Regions from separate parts of the Paraburkholderia sp. 22099 genome, predicted to be linked through region 2. Evidence: predicted binding sites of a transcription regulator. Region 2 holds the regulator's gene; the other holds the start of a gene.

Region 1 (8,308 bases), on a different contig from region 2:
CGTGATCGCGGAGAACGGATACGCTCGCGAGGGCGCAACGATCGAATTGAGGCTCGCAAGCATGCCGGAAACAGCGGGTGCGATGCGGGCGTTTGCGCTGGTGCGATTCGCACGCGTCGATTTACTGCCGGCGCCCAGCATGGCCGATGAAGAGCGAAAGTTCCTGGTCTGACGCCGCCGCGAACGCTATCGCATCGTGTGTCGGGGTTCCTTAAGCGTCAAAGGGGCGAATGTGTGAATGAAGGGCGGCGGCTAAGCCTCTGATCGTTGACGAGGCTCGGGATGCGACGTCACCCAACGCCGCGTGATGTATCGCCCTTCCCGGTTCAGCGCCGCGTCGTTGGTCATGACGCGCGCCGGGCTACCGGCGACGGTTACGCCTGCGACCACGTCTCTCGTCACTACGCTGCCCGCTCCGATCGTGACGTTGTCGCCGATAGTCACTGCTTCGACGATGCAGACGTTAGGGCCGATATATACGTTGTTCCCAATCGTGGCGGCCTTGCCGTGATTGCTGCCAATCGTGGTGCATTGGGAAATATTGCAATTCGAACCAAACACGGCGGTTTCATTGACCACGATGCCGCCAAAATGCGAAATGAAGAAGCCCGGACCAATCGTGGTTCCAACGGGAATGACGATTCCAAATTTTCGTTGAGTCGCACGCAACTTTGCCCGCAGCATGAAACCGATTACGCCGTTCCGGTGAGCGCTCGCCAGGCGAAACCAGAACATGTAGTTGAAGCCCTCGTTGCCAATGAACTTCCTCATGAAGCATTTCAAGTCGATTCGCCCCGCCACGCGAAAGAGGTCGCTTTTTATCAGTTCAATAGTTGTTTTCATCGTTTTTGGCAACCGTTGAAAAGTCTTCACCTCCGGTACCTTATACCCATTCGACGCCAGGATATGTGAGGTACAAAACCATCCGTGGGAAGTAAAAGCGGGCCCCTGCCCCCTGGCGTAACGAGCATGCGGCGAATCCATTTGCGGCGAATCGCACCATCGGTACAGCAAGGAACTCAACCACGTTGCCCGGCATTCCGTAGCGCCGACGACCCATTCAGGTGCCATTCCAGCGTTCTTGCTATCCCTGTTTCACAGCTCTCGATCGCACGCCGATCGGACGCCATTGCAGTTCGCGCATCATCTTGCTCGCATCGATCGCGTAGCGCCAATCATGACCAGGGCGGTCGGCGACGAATTTCACGAGACGCGCATGCGGCGCTCCGTCGGGTCGAGCCGGTCCATCAGCGTGCAGATGAGCGCCACGATATCGACGTTTCTCCATTCGTTGCACCCCCGACGTTATAGGTTTCTCCCACCGTCGCGGATGTTGGAGCCATTGCCGCACACCGGAATATCGGCTCCCTCGAGGCAGCGCCTGACGACGGTCGGGATGAATTTCTCTTCATGCTGGTAGGGGCCGTAGTTGTTCGAGCAATGAGTGGTCGATACCGGCAGGCCAAAGGTATGGAAGTAGGCGCGCACCAGGTGATCGGCGCCGGCCGCTTGCGCCACTTCATCCGGCCACCCGGCAGAGCCTCGTCGAGATCGCCCGGCGCCTCGGCGCACTCGTCTTGCGGTGGGCTCACCAGGACCGGCCACGGCTAGTCCGATTCGGCGTCGTCGGACGGCTTGACCAGAAAATCGTTGTAGCTCCGGTTCCGGATCCAGGACGGCGCGCGGCCGCGGCCGCTCCAGGTGGCACCGGTCACGGGGTCCTGGTATTTCATCTGAAGCGGTTTGGTGTTGTAGGTGCCTCGCCGGTCGACGCGTAACTGGTTAGGCACGAGGTTGAAGAAGTTCATGACCTGGCGGACGTGTTCGATAGCCGCGTTCTGCTCCTGCTGCCAGGCAACCGATATCCGCTCATCGAGTTGCGCGAGTTGCTGCTTCAGCATCTTTACCCTGCTGCTCATGTTCTCTTTCCGTAATACATGACCAAGTTGTCGCCAGAGTCCGATAACCACACTGTGAGATTTCAAGTGAGATGTGAAATGCAATCGTAATACTATCGAGTTGAATTTTAAATATCAACTGATATCCTTCCGGCCATGTACACGGCGACCAAACCCCAGCGGCTGAGCCGCGAAGAAAGTCGATTGCAGACTCGGGCAGATTTGCTTGCTGCGGCGAAGCGGCTGTTTGTCGAGAAAGGTTTCGGCGGTACGTCTCTCAGGGATATCGCGGCCGAGGCAGGTTATACGCAGGGCGCTTTCTATTCGAACTTCGCGAGCAAGGAAGATCTGTTCGTGGAACTGATGCGAGAGCGGTCGAGGACGCAAGTGAGCGACATTGGCCGAACGCTGAGCGACCCGTCTGCGTCTGCGGACGACATATTGAACGCGTTGGAGGTCTGGGCGCAGACGCTCGATGCAGAGCCCGAATGGTCTGTGTTGGGCGTTGAATTCAAGCTTCAGGGACGCCGCAACCCCGTTTTTGCAACGGCCTCACAGGCGCTGCTGGACGCGCATCGTGATGGCCTTGCCTATTGCATCGGGCAGATTTTCGCCAGGCTGGAAAAAGTGCCGCCCGAATCGCCGACCGTATTGGCGGCGGCCTTCATGGGTCTCTCACAAGGCCTCGCGCTGCAGCGGTCGATGCTGGCCGAGGCGCCCATTGGACACATGATCATGGTGTTCCTGCGCAGCCTGTTGGCCGCGGCGCCGCGGGTGCGCTGATCTGCAAGAATAAGTTTCGTTAAAGCGGAAGCCGGAGTTTGTTTCCAACTTCCGCTTGATGAGTCATCACCTCACGCACCGGAACCCCGCATACACATGCTGATAATGCGGCTGAAACCAGTTGCGGAACGCCGGTCGCAACATGCACCGCGCGGTGCGCGACGACCCGCCCTTGATCACGTAGTGCTGCCCGTCGAAAAAGTTGGCCGAATAGCCGGGATAAAACGGAAACGCTTCAAACCCCGGCAGTGCGTCGAACAGCGTCGACGTCCATTCCCAGCCATTCCCGAATTGACCTTCGACACCGAACGCGCTGACGTTATCCGGATACGCATCGACCGGCTGCGGGTCCCAACTGCGAAAATCGAAATTGCCCGACGCGGCATGCGGCGCACCCTGCGCCGCGCGTTGCCATTGCGCCTCCGTGGGCAGCGCCTTGCCGGTCCAGCGTGCGTAGGCGCTCGCTTCGGCGTGGCTCACGTAGACGGGCCAGTCGAGCGGCAGCGGCACTTCATCGAACATCGTGCGCAGCATCCATGCGCCTTGATCTCCGTCGGGCCGCGACCAGCAGGCGGGGTGCTCGATCTGCTCGGCTTGCCTCCACGCCCAATCGTTATCCGACCACCATTCGCGCTCGCGATAGCCGCCTGCCTCGATGAACTCGCGAAACGCGCCGTTCGTCACCATGTAGCGATCGATCTCGAAGGCGGGCACGTCGACGCGCATTTCGCCGAACTCGTTGTCCCAGCCGAAGCGGCCGCCGTCGCGCGGCATGCCGAGCAGCGCGGCGCCGGCCGGCACGCCGACCATCGAAGACAATTCGCCGCCGCGTTCGCCACGTGTGCGTACCGGCTCGCGCAAGTCCGTGACCTTCTGTTCGAGCGGTAGCTGATGCAGCATGTACGCAAGCGTTTCGGCATGCATCAACCGATGCTCGATCGCGACATTCAGCAACTGCTCCGACGCGTCGGCTTGCGTGCCGCCGCGGCCGACACGCGCCGAGTCGGTCAGCGCATCGAGCTCGCGGTCGATCTGTTCGCGCGCGCGCGAACCATATGCGCGCACCGTGTCGAGCGACGGCCAGTCGCCTGGCTGATCGGTCGGAAAACCGCCGTCGACGGGGTCGATGCCGAAAGCAAAGAGCTGATCGAGCCGCGGGTCGAACGCCGGCAGATCGCACAAACGCTGATCGAACAGATTGCGATCGAACGCTTCCAGATGGCCGATGTAAAACACGATCCGGTGGCGCTCACGGATCGGCCGTTCGTACAGAAACTCGGGTTTGACGATGGAAAGCAATGCGTCGGTGACTTGACGCGCGTCGATCAGACGCTGGACGAGCGGATGGTGCGGGGCGGGGTCGCGATTCATTTCGCCGGGTCTCCTTGCGGGGGACGGACTAAGACTGTACCCGGTCGCAGCAGCCATGCCAAGGCGAAAGCGCGCTGAAAAAGCATGTGGACGGGGGTCCGGCGGCGCGAGCCAGTCCCCGGCTCGCGGCTCAGACCTGCCTCAATCCTTCGAAATCGACGATGCGGATGCGCTTGCCTTGCGTGTCGATCAGGCCACGCTTTTGAAATCTTGACAGGGTGCGGCTCACGGTTTCGAGCGTCATGCCGAGGTAGCTGCCCATGTCCTCGCGCGTCATGCGCAAGTTGAATTCCGCCGATGAATAGCCCCGCTGCGCATTGCGCTCGGAAACGTCGAGCAGGAACGCGGCGACACGTTCGTCCGCCGACAGCGAGCCGAGCACCATCATCTGCGCGGCCTCGCGCACGATCTGCTCGCCGAGCAGCTTATGCAAACGCTCCTGCATCGGGCCGCTTTCGCGGCACAACGATTTGAGGGCGTCGTACGGGACGATGCAAACGGTGCTGTCTTCGAGCGCGAGCGCGCTGCATGCATGCACGTCGTCGCTGATGCCGTCGAGACCGAGCGCCTCGCCCGCGATGCGCAGGCCGGTCACCTGATCGCGGCCGTCACGATGCGCCATGACGGTTTTCATCGAGCCGGAGCGCACGGCGTAAATGTTGTCGAAGCGGTCGCCGCTGCGATACAGCGCTTCGCCGCGCCGCACGGAGCGCGCGGCGCAGATCAGCGTTTCGAGCTTCGACAGTTCGGCGGACGACAAACCTTGAGGCATGCAGAGCTGCCGCATCGCACAGCTCGAACAGCGCGTGGCGGTGCGCGCGGTCGCCCTCGGCGGCGCGATGTGGCGGCCGCGCAGCGGCGATTGCGCGGCGGGTTCGGCACTGCCGGTGGAGCGAGCAGCAACGGTGGGAGTCAGCATGTTCGGCAGCCATTGATCGGGATGACAACGGATTGTCCCACCGGCCATGCGCGCCGCTTAGCGGCAAAACGACGCGTTCGCACGGTCAGGTCGCTTGCGCGACGTCACGCTGTTTGGCGTCGCGAATTGCCGCGCGTCGTGAGAAGGCGGAGCTCGCGGCTCTAGCCGTCGACGCAGCGCCGCCGCACTCGTGATGCGCCGCGAAGCGCGTCACGACGCCGAGCCGGTGTCCTTGCTTTCCTTGGCCGCGGCGGATGGGATCAGCAGCACGGGCAAGCTCGCTTGCCGTACGCAACGCTCGGCCACGCTGCCGAGAATCAGACGCTGGAAACCGCGCCTGCCGTGCGTGCCCATCACCAGCAGATCGGCGTTGAAATCGGCGGCCGCCTTCAGCACGACCGCGGAAACGTCGTCGAGCGACGACGCTTCGGTTACCACGAGTTCGCCCTTCACGCCTTGCGCGGCCATGAACCTGGCGAACTCCGCGCCGAGTTCCTTGCCTTCGTCGATGAGACGATTGCGCAGAACCGAAGGGTCGTAGCCCGGCGCTTCGAAGTACAACGGCGTGTTCTCGACCACATACAACGGCTGCAAAACCGCACCCGAGGATTTGGCGAGCGCGAGCGCTGCTTCGAACGCACGGCGCGAGGTCTGGCTGCCATCGACCGCTACAAGGATGCGTTGGTACATATCGACTCCGTGTCAGAAGGATTCGGATTGCCACAGCCGCTTGGCGGACCGGGCGGCTTGACGGTGCGTGACCGCTTCGAGCTTTAATGATCGCTGAAAAACGGCCATGCGGCCGGATGTAAATCAAACACTTGTCAAATTCGACGCCGCCGCTGCCTGACGCGAGAGCGCCGTGCAGCAAGCACTGGCGGCCATCATCGCAATCCATGACGCATATCGCCGGCTAGGGCGAAACATGATTTGCCTTACAATCGAAACCTACTCAGACAAGCTGCTTCAGCCCCGCTGATGAACGAGCGCAAAACGACGGGCTTGCCCGACAAAATCTACGGCGACATCCTCAATCGCATTCTCGAAGGCGAATACAAGGAAGGCGAACGGCTGCCCACCGAGCATGCGTTGGCCGAACGCTTTGCGACGTCGCGGCCGACCGTGCGCGAAGCCCTGGCGCGCTTGCGGGCGGACGGCATCATCATGACGCGGCATGGTTCGGGCACCACGGTCGCGCGGCGGCCCGATCCGGATGTGCGCCGTTTCGCGCCGCTCGAAACGCTGTCCGACATCCGCCGCTGCTATGAGTTTCGTATCGTGACGGAAGCGGGCGCGGCGGAGCAGGCGGCGCTCAAGGCCGACGCCGACGACATCGCCGCGATCCAGCACGCGTGGGAGCAACTGGAGCGCATCATCGAAACACGGGGTATCGGCGCAAAGGACGACTTCATGTTCCACCTGGCGGTGGCGCGCGCATCGAAGAATCCGTTTTTCATCACGGTCATGTCGTTTATCGAAGAGCAAATCGTGTTCAGCATGAACCTGTCGCGCAATCTGTCGCTCGTGAAAACGGTGGAGCGCCAACGGCTCGTGCAGGCCGAGCATATGGCGGTGCTCGATGCGATTCGCCGTAAGGACGCGCCCGCGGCCGGAAGGGCGATGCGGGCGCATCTCGAGAATGCGCTGGAGCGGATGTTCGGCTCCTAGGCTGGGACGATCGCGTGCTTCACCGCAGTGTTTCGGGCGGAGCATGGAGCGGCACTGCGTCGCCGCACCATCGGGCCGTCCAGTTCCCGGCCCGGGGCGTGCGATTTGCCCGCTTGGTTGCCACCAAGCGGGCACGACCAAGCGGCCACCAAGCGGCCACCAAGCGGCCACCAAGCGGCCACCAAGCGGCCACCAAGCAGCCACCAAGCAGCCACCAAGCAGCCACCAAGCAGCCACCAAGCAGCCACCAAGCAGCCACCAAGCAGCCACCAAGCAGCCACTAAGCAGCCACTAAGCAGCGGCGGCGATCGGCCCGAACAGCGCGGTACGGGTTTTCGGACTCACCGCGATGTCCAGCGCCACGGCCCGCTCCACACCGATCTGCAACGGCGCGCCGAGCCGGCTGATCTCGATGCCGGTCTTGCGCAGCAGCCGTTCGATCGGCGTCGTCGTCACCGTGACGTAGCGCGTGATGCCCATGCGGTCCGCGAACGTGACGAGCTCGTGAATCGCCTGCATGGTCACATCGGCAAAGCCGAACGACTGCTCCTCGCCGCTGGTTTCGATCGCGAAGCGGCTCAGTTCCCAGATGTGCCTGCCGACCGGCGCCTCCGCGCCGTGCAGCAATTGCGGGAACGTGTCCTTGAGCATGTTGGGGCCTTCGGTGGGCATCAGGCGCCAACAGCCGCGCACCTGCCGGTCCTCGCCTTGAATCAGCATGTAATGCGGCCCGAGTGCGTCGTAGCCGTCTATTTCCATGCCCGCGATGGTGGGGATGTCCCATCCCAGACGCCCGTGAAAAACGCGGGCTCGTAGACGGTACATTTCGTTGATGTCGGCGTTGTCGAATTCCTGCCGCATTCCAATCCGGATTGCTGTTTGCATGACGTTCTCCTGAACGTGTTGGGGTACCCAATACGCAGGAAAACTTATGCATTCTGAATCTTTGCGCTACCTACCTACCTGGATAGGTGTGCATGCTTATCGGATAACGCAGAATTCGAGACAGCATCTGCACATAACCGACGGGACACGACAATGGAACTCCTCGAAAATCACTGGAAACCGCAAACCGATATTCAAACGCGCCCCGCGCAGGCTCCCTCGGCCGTGGACCGCGTTTTGATCATTGCTTACCGCAAAAAGAAAAAAGAGAGCCAGCGCCGTTTCTGGGCGCGCTTCGGCGTGACGCAGTCGCGCGGCAGCCGGTTCGAATCGGGCGCTGAGATTCCGGCGCCGGTCTCGATCCTGCTGGGTCTGTACTTCACGAAAACCGTGTCCGACGCGGATCTCGGCCGGGCCGAACGGGTGCTGTATAGCCGCGACGCGGCCGCATTGTTCAACCCGGGTCAATAAGCCCGAGCTGCGCCGCAATCACGGCCGCCGCGCGGCGCGAATTCACACCGAATTTCGTCCTGATGTTTTTCATATGGAAGTTCACCACGGCTTCCGAACAGTTCAGGATGTGGGAGATTTCCCATGTGGATTTACCGCGCGCGGTCCATTTCAGACATTCACGTTCACGCGGCGTGAGTTTGGGCAATAAGGTCTGAGTGTGGGTATTCAAATGGCGCTGGGCGGTGTCGATCACCAGATCGCGCAATAACACCAGGTTCGGCAACGCAACGTCGATATGACGCCAGAAGGCGTCGGTCGGGTTGCTGTCGTT
Region 2 (8,308 bases):
TGACCGGCAACGTGCCCGGCGAAGGCGGCCTGATCACCTTCCCGCAATCGAACTGGCTCGCCTCGATCGTGCTGCCTCACCAGCCGCATTTCATCGGCCAGCCGAAGGACGTCCAGGTGTTCTGGGGTTATGGGCTCTTCATCGACCGGCCCGGCAACTTCGTCGGCAAGCCGATGGCCGAGTGCACGGGCCGCGAGATCATGACGGAGCTGCTCGGCCATCTGCACATTCAGGCGGAAGCCCCGCGCATTCTCGACGACGCGATCTGCATTCCGTGCCTGATGCCGTTCGTCACCAGCCAGTTCCTGCGGCGCAAGCGCGGCGACCGGCCGCAAGTCGTGCCCGAGGGCTGGGCGAACCTCGCGTTCATCGGACAGTTTTGCGAGCTGCCGAACGACGTCGTGTTCACCGTCGAATATTCGGTTCGGTCCGCGCAGACCGCCGTTTATACGCTGCTCGGTTTGAACCGGTCGGCGCCGCCCGTGTACAAAGGCCAGCACGATGCGCGTGTGCTGTACGGCGCGGCGTCCGCGTTGCGCGGGCACTGAGCGGGCCATGCACGCCGCCCCTGCCGCCATTGATCTGCATCAACGGGGCCGCCGCGATCGTTCCTAGACTCAAGCTCAACGATCCGTGCGTCACCGTCTCTTTCCGGAGCGACTGCCATGAACTACAAAACCATCGTTGTTCACCTGGACACCAGCGAGCGCGCGCATCCGCGGCTCGAAATCGCCCTGCGGCTCGCCAAACAGTTCGGCGCGCATCTGACGGGCGCCTATGCCGTGTTCTCGCCGGACCCGCGTTCGCTCTATGTGATGGCGGGAACCGCGGAGTACTACCGGGAGCAGGAAGCGCGGCGCACCGAGCGGCGCGCGGCGCTAGAGCGCCTCTTTCACGCCGAACTCCGGCGCGCCGAGGTGCCCGGCGAGTGGATCGCCATCGACGCGCCCGCGAGTCTCGCGATTCCGCGCGCGGGCCGCTGCGCCGACTTGATCGTGGCCGGCCAGGACAACCCCGCCGATCCCGAGTCGTATGTCGGCGACTTCTTTCCGGAAAACCTGATTCTGACGAGCGGCCGGCCGGTGTTGCTGGTGCCGTATGCGGGCAATGACAGAGCCACGGGCAACCGGGTTCTGGTCGCGTGGGACGGCAGCCGCGAAGCCACGCGCGCCGTGCACGACGCGCTGCCGTTCATGCGCGCGGCGGCGAGCACCACGATCCTCACCGTGAACGGGATGCACGCGGGCCGGCACGATGACGAGCGCATCCGCCTTCCCGGCGCGGACATCGCCACGGTGCTCGCGCGGCATGGCGTGCACGTCGAGGTCGCCGATGTCGAAACCGGAGCGGGCGGCTCGGTCGGCGAGGTGCTGCTCTCGCAGGTCGCCGACGGCGGCGTCGATCTCTTGGTGATGGGCGCCTACGGCCATGCCCGCTGGCGTGAACTCATGATGGGCGGCGCCACGCGCACGATCCTCAAGTCGATGACGGTGCCCGTTCTGATGTCGCATTGAGTACGGCAGATTGCTTTCCCGTTCAGGAGTGTTCGCCATGTACAACAGGATTCTGATCGCGGTCGACGGCAGCGACACCTCGGCGCGCGCGCTGGCGGCCGCCGTCGAACTGGCGCGCGAGTCGGGCGCGCAACTGCAGCCGCTCTATGTGGTCGACGTGCCGTTGATGGTCTACGACGTGCCCGCCTATGACCCGTCCTACGTGCGCAACGCGCTCGTCGAGGAAAGCGGGCGCGTGCTCGCCGACGCCGCCGCGCGGATGGCCAGCGCGGGCGTGAAAGGCTCGCCGCGCATGATCGAAACCGACCTGACGGGTGACGACATCGCGCACCGCATCCGGCTCGCCGCGGACGAGTTCGACGCCGACCTCGTGGTGATGGGCACGCACGGCCGGCGCGGCGTGCGGCGGCTGATGCTCGGCAGCGTCGCCGAACGTTTTGTGCGCATCGCCAACCGTCCGGTGCTGCTGATCTCCGCGCATTGCGCATCGCCCGCCGCGAGCGCGGCTGACGCCACCCAGCCCGCGAGCGAATCGGTCAAGGAGCCGTCATGAACTGCAAAACGCTGCTGGTGCATCTCGACGACAGCGCCCATGCCGCTGCCCGGCTCGACTATGCACTCGCGCTGGCCGCCCGCCACGACGCGCATCTGATCGGTCTGTATCTGGTCTGCGAAGACCCGGCCGGGCCGCTCTTCCTGCATGGAGAGGACATCTGGAGCGCCGGCCGCGAGGCGCAACGCAACGACAACCGCAAGCGCGCGCACGCGGCCTGCCTCGCCGCGGCGGATCGCGCCGGGCGCGGCGTCGAATGGCGCGCGCCGGAGGGCCCGCCGGGCGCGGCGGCGATTCTGCACGCACGCCACGCCGATCTGCTGATCCTCGGCCAGGACGATCCCGAAGATAGTAGCGCCTTTATCGCGCGCCACTTCGTCGAGGACGTGATCATGGAATCGGGCCGGCCGGCCATCGTGCTGCCGTATGCGGGCCCGGTCCGGCCGCACATGGACAACGTGATGATCGCGTGGGACGGCGGCCGCGAAAGCGCGCGGGCCGCGACCGATGCGCTGCCGCTCATTCGCCGCGCCAGTTTCGTCACCATCATCGAAGTTCAGCGCCATCCCCACTACGGCGAGCCGGCCTGCATCGACGTGGCCGCCTGGCTGGCGCGGCACGGCATCGAGGCAAGCTTCACGGCCACGCTGAAAGCGCCGGGCGTCGACACCGGCGCGATGCTGCTCGATGCGCTCACCGACCGCCATGTCGACCTGCTGGTGATGGGTGCGTACGGTCACGCGCGGGTGCAGGAGCGGCTCCTCGGCGGCGTCACGCGCAACGTGTTGCAGGCGATGACCGTGCCCGTGCTGATGTCGCATTGAGCGCCGCGTCGAGACGAAGCGGGTGCGCCGGCGCCCGCACCAGGGGAACCGGCAGGTCGCCGGCCTGCGCCGGCCGGCACTGGCCGGCACTGGCATGAAGCGGGCGTTTCACGGACAATGAACGCAAACACACACTTTCCGCGCGGTGTTTCCGCGGCCTGCGGCCACATGAATCACGGAATCACCCGGAACAAGCGTGTTTGCCGCGCGCACCGCTGCACCGACCTCGTCGGGCGGTGCGCCCCATTCTTGTCCGTTGTCATTCCAAAGAGGCGCACATGCCCGTTAGCGGTAAGACGCCCATGCCGCCCAGTGCCGTTCCACGCGAGCGCCTGGGCTCGCTGGCGGCCCGGCCCGCGGTCGCGGCCACGGCCGCGTTCGTCGTGACGCTGGCCGCGATGCTGGCGGCGCGGCGCTGGTTCGACCCGGTGTTGTTCATTTGCGTCGCCGCCGCCCTGCTTCTGGCCACGAGCGCGTTCCTGCTCGTGCGCGCGCGTCGCGACGGGTCGTCCGCACACAGCGAGGCAAGCCCCGGAAGCAGCCACGCCGGCGTGAACGAGGCTCGCATGATGGCGATCATCCGCTCCTCGATGGAAGCGGTCATCACCATCGACGAACAGCAGCGCATCGTCATCTTCAATCCGATGGCGGAACAGGTGTTCGGCTGTTCCGCCATGGACGCGATCGGCTCCTCGCTCGACCGCTTCATCCCGCAACGGTTTCGCGCGGCCCATTCGCGGCATGTCGAGCAGTTCGGCGAGACAGGCGTGTCGGACCGGCAGATGGGCAGGCAGCGGCTGTTATCGGGCTCGCGCGCCAACGGCGAGGAATTCCCGCTGGAGGCGTCGATCTCGCAGATCCGCGACGGCAACACGCGCCTTTACACGGTGATGCTGCGTGACGTCACGGAACGCGTCAAGGCGGAGCGCGCGCAGCAGCAGGCGCGCGAGGAGCTGCGCGAACTGTCGGCCAATTTGCAGAACATCCGCGAAGACGAGAAAACGCGCATCGCGCGCGAACTGCACGACGATCTCGGCCAGCAACTCACCGCGCTGAAAATGGACATCTCGTCGGTCGAACAGGCGCTGGATGCGTCGGCGAGCGCACCGGTGCGTGAACAACTGCAAGGCATGCGCCGGCTGATCGACATGACGGTGGCCTCGGTGCGGCGCATCGCCGCCGATCTGCGGCCGGTCATGCTCGACGACCTCGGGCTGATTCCCGCGATCGAATGGCTCGCGAACGACTTCACCAACCGCTACGGCATCGACGTGGAGCGCGACATCGAAACCGGCGACGCGCGCTTCACGCCGGCGGGCGCCACCGCGCTGTTCCGCATCGTGCAGGAAGCGCTCACCAATGTCGCGCGCCATGCCGACGCCACACTGGTCACGCTGAGCCTGCGCGCGGCGGAACAGACCTTCGTGCTGCGCATCGCCGACAACGGCCAGGGCGCGCAGCAGGCAGCCGAGCCGGCCGGCAAGTCGTTCGGCTTGCTCGGCGTGCGCGAACGCGCGCACATGCTCGGCGGCGCGGTCGACATTCATACCGCGCAAGGCGAAGGCTTCGTGCTGACCGTCACCATTCCGGCGGAAACCGTGCAAATGCAGGAGATGCAAACATGACCCGCGTCCTGATCGCCGACGACCATGCGCTGGTGCGCGACGGTCTGCGCCATATCCTGCAGGGCGCAAGCGGCTTCGAAGTGGTCGGCGAAGCGAACGACAGCCCGAGCACCGTCGCGCTGATCCGCGAGCGGGCCGCCGACGTGCTGGTGCTCGATCTGTCCATGCCCGGCCGCAACGGCGTCGAGTTGATCAAGCAGATCAAGGAGGAAAAGCCGACGCTGCGCATTCTCGTGCTGACCATGCACGCCGAGCAGCAATACGCGGTGCGCGCGTTCAAGGCCGGCGCGTCCGGTTATCTGACGAAAGAAAGCGCGAGCGCCGAGCTGGTGGCCGCCGTGACCAAGGTCGCCGCGGGCGGTGTCTACGTGAGCCTCGCGATGGCCGAGCGGTTCGCGCAGAGCCTGAACGAACCCACCGATCTGCTGCCGCATCAGCGTCTGTCCGATCGGGAATTCGACGTATTGAAGCGCATCGCCACCGGTCAGACGATCACCGAGATCGCGGCCGAACTGTGTGTGAGCGCCAAGACCGTGAGCACGTACAAGACGCGCATCCTCGAGAAAATGCAGATGCCGCACGATGCGGCGCTGGTGCGCTATGCGATGCGTCACAAGCTGGTCAGCGACGAGGACGACATCTGAACGCCCGCGCGGCTCGCATCGGCTTGCGGGTCACGACGCGCACGGACCCCGCCGCCGCGCGTTCCCGCTCTAACCTGCCGCGCCAGCCGCCCATTGCGCCCATTGCGCCCATTGCGCACTCCGTCCACTTAGCGCACTCGTCGATCCCCGCTCCACTCCACCCGCTGTAGGAAACGCCCTACAGCGCCTCCCTCTCGCCTACTCGAAGTTCATTCGACGCCGATTTCATTTAGATACGGCGCGACCGATACTTCGAGCCATGAACTCAAGCACTGACCACCCCGCCCTGCGCGTCTTTCTCGTCGACGATGCAGCATTGGTGCGGCACCGTATCGCCGCGCTGTTCGGCGCGCTCGACGGCGTCGAGATCGTCGGCGAAGCCGAGGAGCCCGGCGCGGCATTCGCGGGCATCGCCGCCGGCGCGGTCGATCTGGTCGTGACGGAACTGCATCTGAACGGCGGCACCGGCATGGAGTTGCTCGCTTTGCTTGCCCAACGCATGCCGCATGTGATCGTCATGGTGCTGACGAACCGTTCAGGCGCCTGGTTCCGGCGCGCATGCCTCGCGAGCGGCGCTCACTACTTTTTCGACAAGACCAGCGAATTCAATCTAGCGCGCAACGCGATCCAGCGGATCGCCGGCGAACATCGCGCGCGCACCCTTCCTCAACCTGGAGCACATCATGTCTGACGTTGCCGTCTATTCCGTCACGTCGCCCTCGCTTAAGACCCGGCAAGCCTCGCCCGCTCCCGCAGCCGAGCCGGCAACCGCGCGGGCGCCGCGCAACGACGCGGTACGTTGCACGGCCTGCTCGATGCGCTCCATCTGCATGCCGCAAGGGCTGACATCCGAGGAATTGCAACGGATGGAATCGCTCATCTGCCCGTCGCGGACCATCAAGCAGGGCGAGACCATCTACCGCGCGAACGATTCGTTTCAGAGCATCTATGCGGTGCGCGCCGGCTCGTTCAAGACGGTCGTCATGCATCGCGACGGCCGCGAGCAGGTGACCGGTTTTCATCTCGCCGGCGACTCGCTGGGGCTGGACGGAGTGTGCTCCGGCCACCATAGTTGCGACGCCGTGGCGCTCGAGGACAGCAAGGTCTGCATCATCCCGTTCCATCTGCTCGAAGCCATGTGCCGCGAGGTCAAGGCCGTCCAGCAGCACCTGCACCGGATGATGGGCGGCGAGATCGTGCGCGAGTCGTCACAGATGCTGTTGCTCGGCACCATGTCCGCCGATCAGCGGGTGGCGACGTTCCTGCTGAATATGTCGGACCGCCTGCGGCTGCGCGGGTATTCGCCGGCGGAATTTCATCTGCGCATGACACGCGAGGAAATCGGCAGCTACCTGGGCATCAAGCTCGAAACGGTGAGCCGGATGCTCTCCAAGTTCCAGCGCGACGGACTGGTCGACATACGCGGCAAGGATATCCGGATCGTGGATCACGCGGGCCTCGTGCGGGTGTGATTCCGGGTTTGATCCGCGGTGCGGTTCTCGCCCGAACGCACCGCAAAACGCGGGGCGACGCGGACCGCGCCCGAACCGCTCACGCTAGCGAATGCTGAGCACGGCCGCGCCCGTCAGTCTGCCGTCACGCAGGTCGCTCAGCGCGCGGTTGGCATCCGTCAGCGGATACGTCGTCGTTTCGATCGCGAGGCGCGTCTCGTCCGCGATGCGCATGAAGGCGAGCCCGTCGTCGCGGGTCAGATTGGCGACCGACACCACGCGCCGCTCGCCCCATAGGAACGCGTACGGGAACGACGGAATGTCGCTCATGTGAATTCCGCCGCACACCACCACACCGCCTTTCGCCACCGCTTGCAGAGCTTGCGGAACGAGCGCGCCGACCGGCGCGAACAGCAACGCGGCATCCAGTTCGTCGGGCGGCGTCTCATCGCTGCCGCCCGCCCAGGCCGCGCCGAGACGCAGCGCGAGTTGCCGGGCCGCATCGTCGCCCGGACGCGTCAACGCGTACACCGTGCGCTGCTGATGACGCGCGACCTGCGCGACGATATGCGCCGCCGCGCCGAAACGTAGATGCCGATCCGCCGCGCGTCGCCCGCCATGCTCAAGGTGCGATAGCCGATCAGGCCGGCGCACAGCAGCGGCGCCGCCTCGATATCCGTGTAGTGCTCCGGCAGATGAAAGCAGTAGCGGCTGTCGGCGACGGTGCGCTCGGCGTAACCGCCGTCGATCGTATAACCGGTGAAGCCGGCCTCGTCGCAGAGATTTTCCCGCGCCGACAGGCAGTAGCGGCAATGCCCGCAGGTGCGGCCCACCCACGGCACCCCCACCCGGTCGCCGACGGCGAAGCCCGTCACGCCCGCGCCGAGTTCGGCCACCGTGCCGACGATTTCATGGCCCGGAATCACGGGCTGTTTCGGGTGCTCCAACTCATGGTCGATCAGATGGAGATCGGTGCGGCACACGCCGCAGGTATGCACATCGATCAGGATCTGCCCAGGGCCTGGCGTCGGATCAGGCATATCCCGCTCACGCAGCGACGACGCGCTGCCGTCGAATACCATCGCACGCATCAGGGTCTCCTCGAAGGTGGCGGCCGGCGCATCCGAACGCATTGAAACAGGCCGCACGCCCGGCCGCCTCACGCGAAGTCAGTCGCAAAAGCGGAAATACCCGCTGTGCATGAGCACCGGCTTGGCGCCGATTTCGTTCAGCAGTTGCCTTGCCGCGTGTTCGATCGGATGCCGGTTCGAGTCGAATGCGGCGATCAGATCGTCCTCACGCAGCGACGCGGCGCCAAAATGATCCTCGAGCGCTTCCGCGGTGATCGCGCACTGCACGCGCACGCCATCCACCTCGGCCGGAAACGCGACGACGAGATCGCGCGCGCAATATTCCGGACGTTCCTCGGGAAAATGAATCTTCATCATCACCACCTGGTTCCTTGCGCAGGATGCGAGGCTTAAGCGGCGTCTCCGCCCACCCGCGCATCGCGCACCACGCGTCGAGGCGGCCCGGTCCGTGGGTCGCGTCGCCCCGCCTGTCATCAGCATAGGAGCCTGGCGCGATTCGTCAAACTCAGGCCCTGCGTCCTCGTTGACCGAGGTCAATCGCACCCGGATCACCGCCCTTACACTGGACTCATCCCCGTCGCAAAGGAGCGCGTGCCATGAACGTCC

Evidence for each region. The regulator FNR, encoded in region 2, switches genes on or off when oxygen is low (the NO sensors DNR and NnrR bind a similar motif). The targets are predictions, from matches to a motif close to TTGATNNNNATCAA.
Region 1: the regulator FNR is predicted to act here: its motif matches at 5,775-5,788, upstream of ACTJLC_RS10155 (universal stress protein).

The regions. Positions count from the first base shown of each region.
Region 1 is NZ_JBQEPU010000008.1:81,413-89,720, forward strand. Features, by position in the region: gene ACTJLC_RS10115 (hypothetical protein) at 1-172, shown strand, start outside; gene ACTJLC_RS10120 (serine O-acetyltransferase) at 253-873, opposite strand; partial or broken gene ACTJLC_RS10125 (GDP-mannose 4,6-dehydratase) at 1,020-1,515, opposite strand; partial or broken gene ACTJLC_RS10130 (dihydrodipicolinate synthase family protein) at 1,500-1,589, shown strand; gene ACTJLC_RS10135 (H-NS histone family protein) at 1,608-1,919, opposite strand; gene ACTJLC_RS10140 (TetR/AcrR family transcriptional regulator) at 2,055-2,681, shown strand; gene ACTJLC_RS10145 (SUMF1/EgtB/PvdO family nonheme iron enzyme) at 2,748-4,052, opposite strand; gene ACTJLC_RS10150 (helix-turn-helix domain-containing protein) at 4,183-4,971, opposite strand; gene ACTJLC_RS10155 (universal stress protein) at 5,182-5,661, opposite strand; gene ACTJLC_RS10160 (FadR/GntR family transcriptional regulator) at 5,950-6,639, shown strand; gene ACTJLC_RS10165 (acyl-homoserine-lactone synthase) at 6,931-7,524, opposite strand; gene ACTJLC_RS10170 (hypothetical protein) at 7,678-7,995, shown strand; gene ACTJLC_RS10175 (helix-turn-helix transcriptional regulator) at 7,979-8,308, opposite strand, start outside.
Region 2 is NZ_JBQEPU010000028.1:67,507-75,814, reverse strand. Features, by position in the region: gene ACTJLC_RS24005 (oleate hydratase) at 1-548, shown strand, start outside; gene ACTJLC_RS24000 (universal stress protein) at 666-1,514, shown strand; gene ACTJLC_RS23995 (universal stress protein) at 1,552-2,067, shown strand; gene ACTJLC_RS23990 (universal stress protein) at 2,064-2,891, shown strand; gene ACTJLC_RS23985 (PAS domain-containing sensor histidine kinase) at 3,170-4,516, shown strand; gene ACTJLC_RS23980 (response regulator transcription factor) at 4,513-5,160, shown strand; gene ACTJLC_RS23975 (response regulator) at 5,420-5,851, shown strand; gene fnr (fumarate/nitrate reduction transcriptional regulator Fnr) at 5,844-6,632, shown strand; partial or broken gene ACTJLC_RS23965 (zinc-dependent alcohol dehydrogenase family protein) at 6,717-7,702, opposite strand; gene ACTJLC_RS23960 (DUF1488 domain-containing protein) at 7,781-8,056, opposite strand; gene ACTJLC_RS23955 (cytochrome C) at 8,299-8,308, shown strand, end outside.